DNA from 3 places in the Arthrobacter sp. FW306-2-2C-D06B genome. Region 3 is predicted to be linked to each of the others. Evidence: riboswitches for the same ligand, from Rfam matches in the RefSeq annotation. Region 3 holds a riboswitch; each other region holds the start of a gene.

Region 1 (5,849 bases), 360 kb from region 3:
GTCGGCGCGGACGTTGTAGTCGGCGAAGGTCTTTTCTGCGATCTCGTGGGGTGTTTCGTCCGAGGAAATGGTTTCCTCGGGTTCGATCGTTTCGGTTCCGTCTGTCAGAACTTCATGGGTGTGCAATTCACTCACAGTGGAGTTTTCCTTATTCATTTGGGCTGCGCTGCGTGCTCAACGGTTGTGGCAGGGCCGTTCCGGAGCACGGATGGGCGCAAGCAAATCCAGTGGAAGCCGATCGCGGGCTATCTAAATACTGGCACTGGGGACCAGCTGGTGTATCTCAAGATCGCGTAGGGGCGGGCTTGTTGATGTCAAAAAATTAACTGAATCAACGACCGGGCATCCATTACTACTCACCCAGTCTAGCGTCTGGGGGCGATAATCCCCGGATCCCGGTCCCGGGCCCGCGAATGGAGTGTGCTACGGGATCAGTTCGAAGGTGATTTGGCGGGTGGCAATATCCGCGTCAAGCAGTTTCACCCGGACTTTCGTGCCGGACTCCATTTCGCCGTCGCAGCGAGCGGTGACCGCCGGCTCGGCGATCTGGACGATGCCGTAAGGGCCGTGCGGGGCTCCGTTCCCATTGCCGTTGCCGTTGTTGCCGTTGCCGTTGGCGCTGTTCCCGTTGCCGTTTCCGTTGTTCTTGGCGGGTTTCGATCCGGAAATCACTACGGCGTCGAATTCCTGTCCGATGTGGTTCACCAGGAGGGCTGCCTCCACCGTGTCCAAGGCCAGGCGCTCCATTTTGGCGGCAAGCTGGTCGGATGACGCCATGATCTCGGGCAGGCTCGGCAAAGCACGCCGGGCCCATGCAGGGATCTCAGTTCCATTGCTCAATGCTTCGCAGATGACCAGCACGAAACGATCGACAAGCCGGCGCAACGGCGCGGTGGTGTGGGCATACGGTGCCCCGATGGCTGACTGCATGACGCTGCCCGGCACCTCGCCGTCGAAAGGCGTATAGCCGGCACCACGGAAAAGCAGCCCCGCTGAATGGAGGATGGCGAGTTGCCGGGGGTCCTTTGCGTCGAGGGTCCGGAGGTACTCTCCATAGCTGGTCCCCTCGGTCCAGGGTTTCCCGAGTGCCCCCGTTTGCCGTTTGAAATGGAGCAGCGAGCGCTCGTCGGGGGCCGGCATGGTGCGCAAAATCCCCACTTTGCCGTCGAGCATCAACTGGGCGGCAGCCATCCCCGTCATGAGCGAGATCTGGGCGTTCCAGTCCTCCACCGGCAGCGAGGGAGCGGCGACGATCCTGTACCCCTCGCCGTCGGGCAGTTGGACGATTTCCTGCTCAGGCATGTTCAGGCTTGCCCCGCCGCGGCGGCGTTCGAGTTCCACCCGCTTGAGCCCGACTTCCTTCAGCAACTGCAGGACGGGATCAGCCGTTCCGGAATCAATCTCCCGCTGCACGCCCTTGTAGTTGAGCTTGGCGCGGCTTCGTACGCTTGCCCGGCGCACGGAGACGGTGCGGAACTCCGCCTCGGCATCGAGTTCGAAGTCCCACACGAACGCGCCGCACGTCTGGCCGGCCAGCAAGCTCCCGGCATGCTCGCTGATGATCTCGGGGTGCAGCGGGATGCGGCCGTCCGGGGCGTAGTACGTTTGCCCGCGGCGGCGGGTCTCGGCGTCGAGAGCGCCTCCCGGGGGCACAAAGGAAGGCACATCCGAGATGGCGTAGAGAACCCTGTAACCATCGCCGGACCTGTCAATGAAGAGGGCCTGGTCGAGATCCGTGGAAGAAGCCGGGTCGATCGTGATGAACGGAACGTCCGTGAAGTCCTGCGCCGGCAGGGTGTGTCCGGAAACCGCGGCTTCGGCGTCCCGCAGCGCTTCAGCGGGATAACCTGCGGGCAGCTCGAGTTCAGTCCGAAGCGCCGCCAGCGCTTCCGCGAGCTGGTTCGACGTTTCACTGACATTCGGGGCTAACCGCTGATGTGACACGAAAGTCAGGGTAACTCCAAAATCTTCCGGAGTCTCGCTAGGCCGCCGCTGCGTCCAAGGCATCCAGGAGTGCCCGGGCTGCCGCCGTCGGATCCTCCGCCTCAGTGATGGCGCGAACCACCACGATGCGGCTCGCGCCGGCCTGCACGACCTCTTCCACGTTGCCGAGATCGATCCCGCCGATCGCAAACCAAGGGAGCACGACGCCCCCGACGGTCTCTTCGTCTGCCTGCTTCACCGCGTTGGCAGCGTACTTCACCAGATCGAGCCCGACGGCGGAGCGCCCCGGCTTCGTGGGGGTGGCCCACACCGGCCCGACGCAGAAGTAGTCCAGGCCGCTGCGGCCAGGCGATGCGGCGATGGCGGCGTCAATCTGCTCCGGCGTGTGCGTGGAGAGGCCGATGATGGTGGGGTCGTGGAGCAGCTTCCGGGCCGAGCGCAGCGGAATGTCCTTTTGGCCGATATGGAAAACAGGTGCGCCCGAGAGGGAAGCTACGTCCGCCCGGTCGTTGACTGCCCAGAGACGGCCGTGACGGTGTGCCACGGATTGCAGGATCGCCAGGAGTTCGAGTTCTTCTGCCGCTTCAATCGTCTTGTCACGCAGCTGGATGATGTCCACGCCGCCCTCGAATGCGGCATCGACAAACTGCTCAAAATCACCTTGTTGCTTGCGGGCGTCGGTGCACAGGTAAAGGCGGGCGGTGGTGTGGACATCGTGCTGGGTCATGGAAACAGAGTAGTTCCTCTAAACTGGGCTGGTACCGCGGGAGCCGCGGCGGCAGTCACAATCGCCGCGCGGCTGAGAGGGCTTCAGCGCCGACCGCTTGACCTGATCCGGCTAGTACCGGCGTAGGGAAGGACTCCATGGACGAAGTAAACACCCAGCACGAACCGCTGCGCGCGGATGTCGCGGTGATCGGGGGCGGTGTCATTGGCCTCGGCATCGCGTGGGAAGCCCGCAGGTCCGGCCGTTCGGTTGTCCTCATCGATCCCGCACCGGCCAGCGGCGCTACGTTCGCGGCGGCGGGCATGTTGGCACCCGTCAGTGAACTGCACTACCAGGAAGAGGACCTCCTGGAGCTCATGCTCGAATCGTCGGCGTTGTGGCCGGACTTCGAACGCAATGTGACCGGCTCAAGGGCCGGACTCAGCACGGGTTACCGCACGACGCCGACCCTCGCCGTCGGTGCGGACGCCGCGGACCGCCGGGCGCTCGCCGATCTCCGGGACGTCCAGCTGGCCAACGGCCTCGTGGTGGAATCCGTGCCGTTGCGCGAGGCGCGGGAGCGTGAGCCGTTGCTGAGCCCGCAGATTTCCTGTGCCTACGACATTCCTGGCGACCACCAAGTGGATCCGCGCCGGCTTTCAGCCGCGATCCTGGGCGCGCTGGCAGACCACCAGCCCGGCGATTCGAGCTGGATTCCGGGCGCCGAGGACGGTTTTGCGGTCCAGGAAACTGCGGCGGGCCTCCTGTGGGAGGACGGGCGCGTCGTGGGGGCTGTGATGGACTCGGGCATCAACGTGCTCGCCACGGAAACGGTGGTTGCCAACGGGCTGAATGCCGCCCGCTTGGACGGCCTGCCGGATGGGTTGTCACTCGCGTTGCGTCCGGTGTATGGCGACATACTGCGTTTGCGCGTCCCGGAGCAATTGCAACCGTTGGTCACCGCTACGGTTCGCGGAATGGTGCGCGGAGTGCCCGTGTATATCGTCCCTCGCGACGACGGGACCGTGGTGATCGGCGCGACGCAGCGCGAAGGCGGCTTGTCGGCGTCCGGGGGATCGGCCAATCCGGTGTCGGCCGGCGGCGTGTACCAATTGCTCCGCGACGCCCAGGTACTGGTTCCGGCTGTCGCAGAACTGGAACTCCTGGAAGCGACTGCTCGTGCCCGTCCGGGCACTCCGGACAACGCACCGCTGCTCGGCCGCGTGGAAGGGCGTGAAGGAACTGTGCCCGGCCTCATCGTGGCCAGCGGTTTCTTCCGCCACGGCGTGCTCCTCACTCCGGCAGCGGCGAAGATCTGCCTCGGACTCATGGACGGCACCGCGGATCCCCGTTGGAACAAGTTCCGCCCGGACCGCTTCTCCCGCCAGCTTTCGGCGGCACGGGCCTCAACAGACGGCCCATCGGCCGGTACCTCAAATCCCCTTCCGAAGGACCACGCATGAACATCAAATTGAACGGTGCAGACCACACGCTGAGCGACGACGCGTCTGTCACCACCCTCGTCAGCCACATCACCGGACGTGTTGTGGACCCCAGCGGCCAGGCGGCCGACGGACGCAAGATCGGCGTCGCCGTCGCGCGCAATTCCGAAGTGGTGCCACGCAGCCAGTGGGCTGCCACCGCGCTCGCAGAGGGCGACGAACTCGAAATCGTTACCGCAGTACAGGGAGGCTGAACCATGACCACAGCAAGCACACACGAAGTAAGCACCCACACCGACGCCCTGGTGATCGACGGCGTCGAGTTCGGCTCGCGCCTCATCATGGGGACCGGCGGAGCCCCGAGCCTGGACGGCCTGGGGGCAGCGTTGCTGGCCTCCGGCACCGAACTCACCACCGTTGCCATGCGGAGGTACTCACCGACGGAAACAGGTTCGCTTTTCCAGTTGCTCGTGGACCATGGCATCCGTGTCCTGCCCAACACAGCCGGCTGTTTTACCTCCAAGGACGCTGTCATGACAGCCGAGCTTGCCCGGGAGGCGCTGGAAACGGATTGGGTGAAGCTCGAGGTCATCGCCGACGAACAGACGCTGCTGCCTGATGCCGTGGAGCTCGTGGATGCAACGGAGAAGCTGGTGGACCGCGGCTTCAAGGTCTTCGCGTACACCAACGACGACCCCGTGTTGGCGCTTCGCCTGGAAAACCTCGGAGCCACGGCGGTGATGCCCTTGGGCGCGCCTATCGGCACCGGCCTGGGCATCCTGAATCCCCACAACATCGAGCTGATTGTGTCCCGCGCATCAGTGCCGGTAGTGCTCGACGCCGGCATCGGCACAGCGTCCGACGCCGCACTCGCCATGGAGCTCGGTTGCGACGCAGTGCTGCTGGCAACCGCGGTCACCCGTGCGCAGAACCCGGTAAAGATGGGCGAAGCCTTCAAACACGCTGTCATCGCCGGTAGGCTGGCGAAGCAGGCCGGCCGCATCCCGCGCCGGGAACACGCCCTGGCCTCCTCGGCGATGGAAGGCCGGGCCGAGTTCCTCTAGCGGCCTACGCTGGCTGCTTCGGGGATTCCTGCGAATTCCACGTCAGCGAAGGAGCGCCCCATGGCCGGCAAGGATGACATGCTCACGAAGTCCGAGATCGACGACGCCCTGGCGGAGCTGCCGGACTGGCGGTACCGCCAGGGCGACCTAGTCACGGTCTACAAATGCCCGACGTCGGCTGCCGCGCTCGAACTGATTGCCGCCGTCGGGCGCATCGCCGAACAGCAGAACCATCACCCGGACCTGGACTGGCGGTACAACCGGGTGTTCATCCGGTACACCTCCCACGATGCCGGGAGTGAGGTGACCCGTCGCGACGTCCGGGCGGCCACGAGCGCCAGCGAAGCAGCGGCGGAAGTGGGGGCAGTGGCCAAACCCGAAGCCACACCATGAGCCGGACTTGTTGTTGGAACCGCAGCGCCAGCTAGAGTCGCAGCGCCGGCTAGAGCCGCAGCGCCAGCTAGAGTCGCAGCGCCGCGGTCAGCTGGGCGGTGTCGTGCCGGGTCCGATGGCGACCCAGGAACTTGGAGGCCACCGCGGCAGCCACGGTGCCCAGGAGGATGGGCAGCACCCACGGGATCCACGTCACGCCAGGCTGGTAGCCAAAGCCAAGTTGGATGAAGATCATCCAACTCAGCATGGCGACGGCCACCGAAACGCCGGCGGGCAGGGTGATTCCGTACGTGCCACGGT
Region 2 (5,849 bases), 1.3 Mb from region 3:
GGTGGAGGTGGATCGCTCAACGTCCACGCTCTATATCCACGGGCTCAATGTCCGCAACGATGTGGACACCGCCAAGCTGCGCAAGGAAGTCCAGGACACGGAGGCCTCGCTGATCCGGATCATGGGTACCCGGGCGGAAATGGACGCACTCCAGGCCGAAGGCTGGCCTGCAACGAGGGGAGTTGGCTCATGAAAGACATCGTGCTGATCGTCACGGCGGTGATTCTTAGCCTCGCGGCGGCAGGCGCCATCTACCGGATCGCCGTCGGGCCGTCCCTGCTGGACCGGGTGCTCGCCTCGGACGTGCTGCTCGCCATACTGGGCGCCGCGCTGGCCATCGACATGGCCGTCAACAGGCACCTCAACAACCTCGTGCTGCTCGTCGCCCTGACGCTGATCGGGTTCGTTGGCTCGGTGACGGTGGCCCGCTTCGTGGCCGACCGAAGGGGACAGGTCAATGACTCCTAATGCCACCGGAGTTGACGCAGTGATCGATGCGGTCACCGCAGTGCTGCTGATTGTTGGCGCGCTGATGTCATTGGGCGCGGCAATCGGCCTGTTGCGGTTCCCGGACCTTATGAGCCGCATGCACGCGGCCACCAAGCCGCAAGTGTTGGGGCTGTTCCTTGTCTTGGCGGCCATCGGGCTGCAGATGCGCGAATGGTGGGTGTGGCCGATCCTGGCGGTGGCCTGGATCTTCCAGCTGCTGACCGTGCCCGTATCCGCACACATGGTGGGCCGCGCAGGCTACCGGACCAAGCACCTCCACCGCGAGTTGCTGACCATAGACGAACTCGAGGCCGTGGTGCTGCGGGCTGCCGGTCAACGGGCAGCTGAGAAAGCTCAGGAAACGGAACCGGCAATGCCCAACACCGGGAACGGCGGGAGCTCAGCCGCGAACGGCCGGGATGGCGGGCGGTCAGCCTAGACGATGTCCTGCGTCTTCGAGAAACGCGAGATGGCGCGCTGGGTACTGCGGCTTGCGAAAACCTGGATGACTGCGCTGACGGTCGCCGAAATCAGCGCGAAGGTCAGTGCCGAGCGCAGGCTTGCCTCCATGTCATCGTGACCCTTGGGAGGCTTCTTGCCGGTGGACTTTTCCCACAACGCATTGACGAGTTTGGTGCCGACAAAGCCTGCGCCGATGCTGACGCCAGTGCCGAGCAGCTTGATGAGGAGGTTCATTCCGGGACTCCTTGCGGGAGGAAACAGGATCGTCCCCAGCCTAACTCCACTTCAGGGCAGTTCCGGAGCAACGGTTGGGGATTGGCGCCTCAGCCGGAAGAACTCCTCCAGAGCTCCAGGCTTTGGACGGACGGGCACGATGTCACGGTCCTCGGCCAGTATCGCTTCCACCGTGCCGAGGGCGAGGAGCTCATCCAGCAGCGCCAGCGTGGGCGGCATGAGCTTGAGGGTTCCGGCGGCTTCGGCATCCAGGATCCCATGGACCGGCATCCACAAGGACGACGACGCTTCCGTGGTTTGGTGCCTTGGCTCTGCACCCGAAAGCGGGCAGGCAAGGTAGAAGTATGTGTCGAAGCGCTTGGGCTGGTCTGCCGGGGTGACCCAGTTGGCCCACGGGCGGAGGGTGGCGGCGTCGAGCTTCAGCCCGGCCTCTTCGAACACCTCGCGCCGCGCAGCCGCCAGCACCCGGCCGGCGTTGAAACGGGCCGAAGCGGGCTCGACGGCGATGCTGCTCCGGCGCCATGCGTCGGCGTGCCGCTCGACGACGTCGTCCGCGAAGTCCCAGCCTGAGCTGTCCGCCGGATCCACTCGCCCTCCCGGGAAGACGACCATGCCCGCGGCGAAATCCATCGTGGTCACGCGGTGCTGGACGAAGACTTCCAGGCCGCGCCCGGCATCCGCCGGAACCTCCAGGTCTGACTGGACCGTAGGAACGGCGGCCTCGCGGACCAGGATCACGCTCGCGGCGAGCCTAGGTTCGGCCACCGTGGTGCTGTTCGCTTCGCCATTGCCTGCCAAGACCGCTCCTTTGCCCGCGCTGCGTCACATTCTGCTGGATCATTCTCCCAGTTTCCTCGGCCGCCCGCGCCATTCCGGGCCTGCCTGCGCTCACCCGGCCGGTGATCCAGCAGAATCTGTCGGTACCCGTTCCGGCACAGCGCCCGAAACCCCGCCAAGGTGTAAACTGAACCACGCCCAAAAGGGTGGATTGATAACGACAGGGGAGCGCCGCCGTCGGGCTCGCAGCAATGCGGCACGGAGGACGGGCGCTGAGAGTGCGGACAGCCGCAGACCCTCGAACCTGATCCGGCTAGTACCGGCGCAAGGGAGTCGAGTTCTCATAGTGTCCGGACCGGCGCGGCGGAAGCCGCTCGCAGGCAACCGGAAACACTTTCCCCTCCTGTTCCTCAGGAGGACAAAATGACTGGTATTTCTGCAAGGCCGGGCCTCACCAAGCCTGGTTACAACTGGCGCGTCGTGGACATCGTCGTGGCGGCACTGATCTCGATCGCCGGTGGCGTGATCTTCTGGGCATGGGACCAGATGGCTCTGGTTGCAACGCCGATGTCCGCCGGCTACCCGCCGCTGAGCGGCCTGATCGCCGGCGGCTGGATGATTCCGGCAGTGCTGGGCATGCTCATCGTCCGCAAGCCCGGTGCGGCAATATTCTGCGAGACGGTGGCCGCCACCAGTGAGCTCATCATGGGTTCGCAGTACGGAACCACGGTGCTGATCTCGGGCCTGCTCCAAGGCCTCGGCGCGGAACTCATCTTCCTGGCCTTCATGTACAAGAAGTTCAACCTGCCGGTGTCCCTGCTGGCCGGTGCCGGCGCGGGCCTGTTCTGCGGTCTGAACGACTCCTTCCTCCCGTGGGGCTGGAACATCGCTTACGAACCGGTCGACAAGCTCGCGTACATCGTGTTCTGCACGATCTCCGGTGCCGTCATTGCCGGAGCCCTGTCCTGGATCGCGACCCGCGGCCTGGCCAGGACCGGTGTCCTGAGTGCGTTCGCGTCCCGCAAGGCCGCCTCGGAGCCCGTCTTTTCCTGATGCCCAGCCCTGATTCCGGCACCCCTTCTGTGGTGCGACCCGCCGCCATTTCCGCGCAAGGCTGGGGCTGGCGGCACGCGGGCCGCACCACGCAGGCCATCCACGCCCTCGACCTGGACATCCGTCCAGGGGAGCGTGTGCTCCTGCTCGGCCCCTCGGGCGCGGGCAAGTCGACGCTCCTGCATGCCCTGGCGGGCGTGTTGGGCGAGGAAGGTGACGACGCCGACGAGACCGGCTCGTTGCTGGTGGACGGTGTTTCGCCGAGGGCCCAGCGGGGCCGTGCCGGACTCATGCAGCAGGACCCGGAAACCCAGGTGGTGCTTTCCCGGCTGGGCGACGACGTCGCGTTCGGCGCGGAGAACCTTTGCGTGCCGCGGGAAGAGATCTGGAAGCGGGTCCATGAAGCGCTCGACGACGTCGGGCTGCGGAATAGTGCGAGCGGCAGCTTCCCGCTCGATCACCCGACGTCGGCCCTCTCGGGCGGGCAGAAGCAACGACTTGCGCTGGCCGGCATCCTGGCGATGCGGCCCGGCTTGATCCTCCTGGACGAGCCGACGGCCAACCTGGACCCCGCCGGCGTGTTGGAAGTACGCGATGCCGTGGGCCGCTGCCTCGATAAGACCGGCGCCACGTTGGTGGTGGTGGAGCACCGGGTCTCCGTCTGGAAAGACCTTGTGGACCGGATCGTAGTGCTGCAGCCGGGCAGCTCCTCGTCCACGGGAGGGTCGACGCCGGCGGTGCTCCTGGACGGCGATCCGGACACCGTGTTGGTGCAAGCAAGGGACATGCTCACTGCTGCGGGCGTCTGGGTGCCCGGGTACGTGCCGGCCACCCGGCCACGTTCGGGAACAGGTTCCGGCTCGAGAGTAGGCTCCGGCCCCGGCAACGCTGGAGAACTGCTGCTCGCCACGCAGGAGCTCGCGGTGTCCCGCGAACGGCCACGGCGCCGCAGGTTCAAAACCATCCCGCCTCTTCCTGTGCAGTCCGGCCTCGACGCCGAAGTGCTCGCCGGGCAGGCCCTGACCATCACCGGTCCCAACGGCGCCGGAAAATCGACCTTCGCGTTGACCCTCGCGGGCTTGTTGGCGCCGGTGTCCGGCACGGTGACTGCCGCCGTCGGGCTCAGCGACGGGGCCGGCACCGACCCGTTCAAGTGGAAGGCCCAGCAGCTGATCTCCCGCATCGGGACGGTGTTCCAAGAGCCTGAACATCAGTTCGTGACCGGCCGCGTGCTCGACGAGCTCCTGTTCGGCCCGAAGCACCTTGGCCATGGCGAGGAACGGGTGGACGAGTTGTTGGAACGGCTGCGCCTGGGGCATTTGGTGGACGCCAATCCGTACACGCTCTCCGGGGGCGAAAAGCGCCGGCTGTCCGTGGCGACAGTGCTCGCAGCCCACCCCCGGGTACTGGTGCTGGACGAACCCACGTTCGGCCAGGACGCGAACACTTGGGCCGAGCTTGCGTCGTTCCTCTCCGAACTGCTCGACGCCGGAACCTCCGTGGTGTCCGTGACCCACGACCAGGAGTTCAGCTCCGTCCTGGGCGGCACCGAAATGCGGTTCGAGCCCGCGTTCCAAGGCGGGGCCCGGCAGGAAGCGGGTGCGGCATGAGGGAAACCCTGACCCTGCGCGGCAATAATGCCCTCCTGACCCGGGCGAATCCTCTGGCCAAGTTTGTCTCTGTCTTCCTGATCACCTTGGTCTTGGCGCTGTCCATCGACCTCGTGTCCGCCTCGACGGCGCTCCTTGGCGAACTGGCGCTGTTCCCCCTCGCGGGGCTCACCGTGCGCTTGCTGTGGCAGCGCGGCTGGCCCCTGATTATCGCGGCGGCGCTTGGCGGCTGGAGCACCGCGATCCTGTCGGCCGACAGCGGGAGGATACTGCTCGACGTCGGGATCTGGTCGATCAGCGAAGGCTCGCTTCAGCTGGGACTCGGGTTCATGCTGCGCGGCTTGGCGATCGCGCTGCCGGCCATTCTCTTGATGAGTTGCACCGATCCGACGGACCTTGCCGATGCCCTGGCGCAGAAGGCGAAACTGCCGCACCGTTTTGTCCTGGGCACCTTGGCCGCGCTGCGGCTCGTGGGGCTCATGGCGGAGGAGTGGCAGACCATCGGCATGGCACGGCGCGCGCGGGGTGTCGGCTCGCATGGGAGCCCGCCGCAACGGTTCAAGGCCATGCTCGGCCAAAGCTTCGGGCTACTGGTCCAGGCGATACGACGGGCGTCCCGCTTGGCCGTGACCATGGAGGCGCGCGGCTTCGGCGGTGGACGGCGGACCTGGGCGCGCGAATCCACCTACAGTCGCCTTGACGTCTGGGTTCTCGCTGGCGGACTGCTCATCGCAGCCGCGGCGGTGCTCGCGGCGCAATGGGCAGGAACGTGGCACTTCGTCTGGCTGAAGCAGCCCAACTGACTCGCAGTTGTTGTCGTTTTGGCGCCTCATAACGACAACACCTGCGAGCTAGTTGGGTAGGCCAGCGGCTGGTTCCAGGCAGTGGCGAGCAAACGCAACGATGGACTGGGAAACCCAAATATCGCACGAGACGACTATTCTGTGACGGAATCGGCGTGTTGCGTCACAGAACCTCCCATTGATAGACCATCCGTGATATTTATTGGTTATGACGCAACCGACTGCCGAACATGTAGGTCTCCTTCTTCGCGATGCCCGTGGCGAAAAGGGCTGGACACAGGGACAGCTCGCTTCGGAACTGGGCACCAGCCAAAGCGCCATTGCCAGAATGGAACAGGGCAAGCAGAACCTGAGCCTCCGCATGATCGAGCGCCTTGAGTCGATCTTCGGGCGAACCATCGTCAAAGTCGGCAAACGGCAG
Region 3 (5,849 bases):
CCGTGTGGTGGGACGCAATACCGGCAACCTTGAGGCGGTCGGCGAGCGCGCCGACGTCGTCGCCTGACGGCACTTCGATGACCACCTCGCCGAGACCGAGCGTGTCCTTGCGCGGACCTGCACCGCGGCTGTTCCAGACATTCATGGCCATGTGGTGGTGGTAGCCGCCCGCGGAGACGAACAGGGCCTGCCCGTGCCAGCCTGCGGTCTGCTCGAAACCCAGGGTGTCGACGTAGAAATCATGGGCGGTCCGGACGTCGCCCACCTGGAGGTGGACATGCCCGACGCCGGCGCCCGCCTCATGCTGGCCCGTCACCGCTGCTTCGCTCAGGTATTGCTGGAGGTAGCGCTGCGGCGGGAGCGGCAGGCTGTCCATGACGACCGAGCTGCCATTCCACTCCCAGCCCTCGCGGGGCTTGTCGTAGTAGAGCTCAATGCCGTTGCCCTCGGGGTCGGTGAAGTAGAAGGCCTCGCTGACCAGGTGGTCCGCACTTCCGACGAAAGCGTGGGGCTCGTATTGCGCGGCCGAGGCAACAGTTGCGGCGAGCGAGGATTGGTCTTCGAAGAGCAAAGCCGTGTGGAACAGTCCGGCCTCCCCGCGACCCGGAATCTGGAGCCCGGAGGCCGGAGCGAGGTGCACCAACGGCTTGCCGAGCCTGCCGAAGTAGAGCCCGCCATCCTGTTCGGCGACCACGTCCAGCCCCAGAGCCCGCTGGTAATAGTCGCCCATGAGCTTCATGTCCCCCACTTTGAGCATGACAGTGCCCATGGTGAGTTCGGCAGGAAGGAGATCCTGGCTGGATGCGATGGTCATGTGAAACTCCCGGCTTTTCGTGGCGCCGCCCTTCGGCTACCTCTATCTATCTAAATTACTTGAAGCTTCAATTTATTCCTAATGCCCAACGTTCCCTGAAATATGTCCCCTCAGCACGGTGCATCCCGGATTCAGCACCACCTCAAGGGACGCGCGGGGATCGTGTGCGTAGAGCACGACGTCGGCACTGGCACCTTCGCTGATGCCGTCGGCACCCAGCCACTCGCGTGCGGACCAGCAGGCGGCATCGAGGGCGGCGGCCGCCGGAAGGCCCGCGCGGTGCAATTCCAGGATTTCCTCGCCGATCCGGCCGTGCTTGATGACGCTGCCGGCGTCGGTCCCGGCGTACACCGGCACTCCGGCGTCGAATGCCTCGGCGACGCGTGCATGCCTGCGCTCCCACAGCCTGGTCATGTGGGCGGAATATCGCGGGAACTTCGCTTCCGCCTGCCTCGCGATGTCCGGAAAGGTCGCAATGTTGATGAGGGTGGGGACAATCGGCACACCCTGGTCCAACAGCCGGGGAATATGGTGCGGCAGGAGGCCTGTGGCGTGCTCGATGCAGTCGATGCCGGCGTCGAGCATGTCGTCGATAGTCCCTTCGGCGAAGCAATGGGCGGTCACCCTGGCTCCCTCGGCATGTGCTGCCGCGACCGCGTCCTTGACGATGGCGGCCGGAAAGGACGGGCCGAGATCCCCGGCGGAACGGTCGATCCAGTCCCCGACGATCTTGACCCAGCCGTCTCCGGACCGCGCCTGTTTGCGCACCGCCTCGACCAGATCCTCCGGCTCGACTTCTTCGGCCAGTCCGGGGATGTACCGGCGTTGCCTGGCAATGTGCCTGCCTGCGCGGATGATCCTGGGCATGTCCGTCCGGCGCTGCAGCCAGCGAGTGTCGCTTGCGGATCCGGCGTCGCGGATCAAGAGCGTTCCGGCGTTCCGGTCCGCCGTCGCCTGCAGGCGCGCAGTCTCGTCGTCGACGGCCCCGCCCTTGCCCAAGCCAACATGGCAGTGCGCGTCGACAAGGCCGGGCAGCACCCATCCGGCCAGGACGACGTCCGGTGCGGCAGCAGGCCGCAGAAAGGTCAGCCGTCCGTCGACCGACCAGAGGCCGCGCCGTTCCTCCTCCGGCCCGGTAAGGACGGCGCCGCTGAACTCGATGATTTCCGCCATGATTCCACCTTAAGCTCCGCCACCGTTCCCGGCTCGGTCGCATCTGTCCTCCGTCACAGCTGTCCTCCGTCACATCTCTCCCAGGCACCAATAGCTGTGGTAGCTTCATCTACGACCACACGGGGGCCCTTGCAAGGGCTGAGATCGGGCTGACGCAGCCTGCGACCGTTGAACCTGTCCGGGTAATGCCGGCGAAGGAAGTGAGTAATCCTTTGAGCACCAAAGAAACACAGCTGAGCCCTACCCAAAACGGATCGGCTCAAGAAGTGACCCAGTCCCTCAAGTCGCATTCCCTCGTGTTCCTGGAAGACACTGAGACGGGAATCCGGGTTCCGGTCACGGAAATCACCCTGGAACCATCCCCCAACGGCGAGGCCAACGCGCCTTTCCAGGTGTACCGCACCGCGGGACCGGGAAGTGATCCTGTGGTTGGCCTCGAGCCGTTCCGCAGCGAGTGGATCGAAGCCCGCGGCGACACCGAGGCCTACAGCGGCCGCGAACGGAACCTGCTCGACGACGGCAAGTCGGCCGTGCGCCGCGGCGCCGCCTCCGCCGAGTGGAAGGGCGCACAGCCGGTGCCCCGCCGCGCCGTCGACGGCAAGACCGTGACACAGATGCACTATGCCAAGCAGGGCATCGTGACGCCCGAAATGCAGTTCGTTGCACTTCGCGAAAACTGCGACGTGGAACTCGTCCGCAGCGAGGTCGCCGCCGGCCGGGCCATCATCCCCAACAACATCAACCACCCCGAATCCGAACCGATGATCATCGGCAAGGCGTTCCTCGTGAAGATCAACGCCAACATCGGCAACTCGGCTGTCACCAGTTCCATCGCCGAAGAAGTGGACAAGCTGCAGTGGGCAACGCAATGGGGCGCAGACACTGTGATGGACCTGTCCACGGGCGACGACATCCACACCACCCGCGAATGGATCATCCGCAACTCCCCCGTGCCGATCGGCACCGTGCCCATTTACCAGGCCCTCGAGAAGGTCAACGGTGAAGCCAACAAGCTCAACTGGGAGATCTTCCGCGACACCGTCATTGAACAGTGCGAGCAGGGCGTGGACTACATGACCATCCACGCCGGCGTGTTGCTGCGGTACGTGCCACTCACCGCGAACCGCGTGACGGGCATCGTTTCCCGTGGCGGCTCCATCATGGCCGGTTGGTGCCTGGCGCACCACGAAGAAAACTTCCTATACACCCACTTCGACGAACTCTGCGAAATCTTCGCCAAGTACGACGTCGCGTTCTCGCTCGGCGACGGTTTGCGCCCGGGAGCGACGGCGGACGCCAACGACGCCGCGCAGTTCGCCGAGCTCGACACGCTCGCGGAGCTCACGAAGCGGGCGTGGAAGTACGACGTGCAGGTCATGGTGGAAGGCCCCGGGCACATCCCGTTCCACCTCGTCCGCGAGAACGTCGAGCGGCAGCAGGAGCTGTGCGACGGCGCCCCGTTCTACACGCTCGGCCCGCTCGTGACCGACGTCGCTCCGGGCTACGACCACATCACCTCGGCCATTGGCGCCACGGAGATCGCACGCTATGGAACCGCGATGCTCTGCTACGTCACCCCGAAGGAACACCTGGGCCTGCCCAACAAGGACGATGTCAAGACAGGCGTGATCACCTACAAAATCGCCGCCCACGCAGCTGACCTTGCGAAGGGACACCCCGGCGCCCACGAACGGGACGATGCCCTGTCCAAGGCCCGCTTCGAGTTCCGCTGGCGTGACCAGTTTGCGCTGTCATTGGATCCGGTCACGGCCGAATCGTTCCACGACGAGACTCTCCCGGCGGAACCGGCCAAGACGGCGCATTTCTGCTCCATGTGCGGACCGAAATTCTGCTCCATGCGCATCAGCCAGGACATCCGCGACGAATACGGCTCGGCGGATTCCCAAGCGGCCATCGCGGAGATGTACAGCGGGATGCGCGAAAAGAGCGAGGAATTCCTGGCATCCGGCGGCAAGGTCTACTTGCCCGAGCTCGAGGTTCCCGCAGGAAAACGTTGAGCGATGTCGGGAAGCCTGAACTGATCAGGAAGCTTGCACTGATCCGGTGCGGCTGACGTCCGCGATGAAGGACCGGATCATCCGGTCTCCTTCAGCTGAATCATGAGGCCGGTGTCCTCCAGCCGCAACGCGGTGGAGGGCGCCGGTTTCCTGCAAGTAGCCGGCGATCTCTTCGTAAAGGGGTTCCCAACCACCGGTCAGGACAAGCGTGGGGACTCCGGGCACGATGTGCAGGGGCGCTTCCCACGGCGGAGCCTGGAGCCGCAGGCGCCGGGCGGTACGCCGGGCCTCCGGGGTACTGAGAACGGCCGCCTCAGAGGAAAACGCCCTGCGGACGAATTCGCGTTGGTAATCGTCATCGCTGAGTTCGTGCCGGACCCGGAACAACGGCTCCATGAGTGCCCGGTAAGCCGCAGTGGCGGGCAGCTCAGCCGTCAAGGAAAGACAGGCCGGTTCCACCAGCACGAGGGACCGGACCAGGTCCGGCCGCTCCACCGCGGCCAACATTGCTGAAATCGCCCCTTGGGAGTGCGCTACGACATGGCCTCCACGTGCGGGGCTGGAACCTGACACGACCTCCCGCCCTCCGAGGCACTCCAGGATAATGTCCACGTCGGCCGCAACATCGGATTCCAAAGGCTCGGCCTGCGCGTCAAACCCGTGGCGTTTCAGGAACAGTGCATCGTAGGCCAGCGCCATGCCGTGCTGCTTCGGCCAAGCGGCAGCGCCGAATGTGCCTGCTCCATGGACGAACACAACGCGCTGCTTTTGCATTCCCCCAGCCTATGGCACGGGGCTGACAACCCAACTAACTAGCAATAGATGCCGTTCTGAGCCCTCAAAACGACATGTATTGCCAGTCAGTTGGGAGGAATGGCTACTTGCCGCCGAGGAACTTGTCGAAGCCCTTGGGCAGGTTCAGCTGGGACGGGTCGAAGTCGCCGGAAGGCTGGCCGAATGACGCGCCGGTGCGAACGGCTTTCGCCCGCTTGTTCTCCGCGTCGCGCAATTCCTGGGCCGCCTTGGCGGGGTTTCCGGAACGGGCCTTCTTCTTGGGTGCGTTCTTGCTCGCCTTGCGGGAACCGCCGCCACCGAGGCCGGGAATGCCCGGCATTCCGGGCATGCCGCCGCCCTGGGCCAGCTTCTTCATCATCTTCTGAGCCTGCGCGAAACGCTCGAGGAGGCCGTTGACCTCGGAGACGTGGACACCGGAACCACGGGCGATGCGCGCGCGGCGGGAACCGTTGATGATCTTCGGAGCCAAACGCTCGTGCGGGGTCATGGAGCGGACAATCGCCTCCACGCGGTCGATTTCGCGCTCGTCGAACTGCTCCAGTTGCTGGCGGATGTTCTGCGCACCCGGCATCATCATGAGCATCTTCTTCATGGAGCCCATGTTGCGGATCTGCTGCATCTGGGCGAGGAAGTCGTCCAGGGTGAAGTCTTCCTGGTCGGCGAACTTCTTCGCCATCCGGGCCGCTTCATCCTTGTCCCAGTTCTTCTCCGCCTGCTCGATCAGGGTGAGAACGTCACCCATATCGAGGATGCGGGAAGCCATGCGGTCCGGGTGGAACAGTTCGAAATCGTCGAGGCCTTCGCCGGTGGACGCGAACATGACCGGTTTTCCGGTGACCGACGCTACCGAGAGGGCGGCACCACCGCGCGCGTCGCCGTCGAGCTTTGACAGCACGACGCCCGTGAAGTTGACGCCTTCATCGAAGGCAACCGCCGTGTTGACGGCGTCCTGGCCGATCATGGAGTCGATCACGAACAGCACTTCGTTCGGGATGATCGCCTGGCGGATGCGGCGCGCCTGGTCCATCATTTCGGCGTCGACGCCGAGG

The links. A riboswitch is a leader RNA that binds a small molecule or an ion and turns the genes downstream of it on or off. The one in region 3 is predicted to bind thiamine pyrophosphate.
Region 1: linked by a shared signal. The riboswitch ahead of thiO (glycine oxidase ThiO) and the one ahead of thiC (phosphomethylpyrimidine synthase ThiC) in region 3 are both predicted to bind thiamine pyrophosphate.
Region 2: linked by a shared signal. The riboswitch ahead of LFT47_RS19475 (ECF transporter S component) and the one ahead of thiC (phosphomethylpyrimidine synthase ThiC) in region 3 are both predicted to bind thiamine pyrophosphate.

The regions. Positions count from the first base shown of each region.
Region 1 is NZ_CP084560.1:3,248,275-3,254,123, reverse strand. It holds gene LFT47_RS15140 (DEAD/DEAH box helicase) at 1-135, opposite strand, end outside; gene LFT47_RS15135 (RNB domain-containing ribonuclease) at 424-1,944, opposite strand; gene thiE (thiamine phosphate synthase) at 1,982-2,671, opposite strand; TPP riboswitch at 2,698-2,817, shown strand; gene thiO (glycine oxidase ThiO) at 2,809-4,113, shown strand; gene thiS (sulfur carrier protein ThiS) at 4,110-4,346, shown strand; gene LFT47_RS15115 (thiazole synthase) at 4,350-5,156, shown strand; gene LFT47_RS15110 (4a-hydroxytetrahydrobiopterin dehydratase) at 5,217-5,549, shown strand; gene LFT47_RS15105 (hypothetical protein) at 5,617-5,849, opposite strand, start outside.
Region 2 is NZ_CP084560.1:4,175,753-4,181,601, reverse strand. It holds gene LFT47_RS19500 (Na+/H+ antiporter subunit E) at 1-193, shown strand, start outside; gene LFT47_RS19495 (monovalent cation/H+ antiporter complex subunit F) at 190-468, shown strand; gene mnhG (monovalent cation/H(+) antiporter subunit G) at 458-928, shown strand; gene LFT47_RS19485 (DUF4235 domain-containing protein) at 925-1,185, opposite strand; gene LFT47_RS19480 (NUDIX hydrolase) at 1,237-1,983, opposite strand; TPP riboswitch at 2,175-2,311, shown strand; gene LFT47_RS19475 (ECF transporter S component) at 2,386-3,015, shown strand; gene LFT47_RS19470 (ABC transporter ATP-binding protein) at 3,015-4,625, shown strand; gene LFT47_RS19465 (energy-coupling factor transporter transmembrane component T family protein) at 4,622-5,428, shown strand; gene LFT47_RS19460 (UDP-N-acetylglucosamine 1-carboxyvinyltransferase) at 5,637-5,849, shown strand, end outside.
Region 3 is NZ_CP084560.1:2,888,141-2,893,989, forward strand. It holds gene LFT47_RS13480 (VOC family protein) at 1-814, opposite strand, end outside; gene LFT47_RS13485 (amidohydrolase family protein) at 893-1,987, opposite strand; TPP riboswitch at 2,097-2,204, shown strand; gene thiC (phosphomethylpyrimidine synthase ThiC) at 2,173-4,005, shown strand; gene LFT47_RS13495 (alpha/beta fold hydrolase) at 4,030-4,779, opposite strand; gene ffh (signal recognition particle protein) at 4,883-5,849, opposite strand, start outside.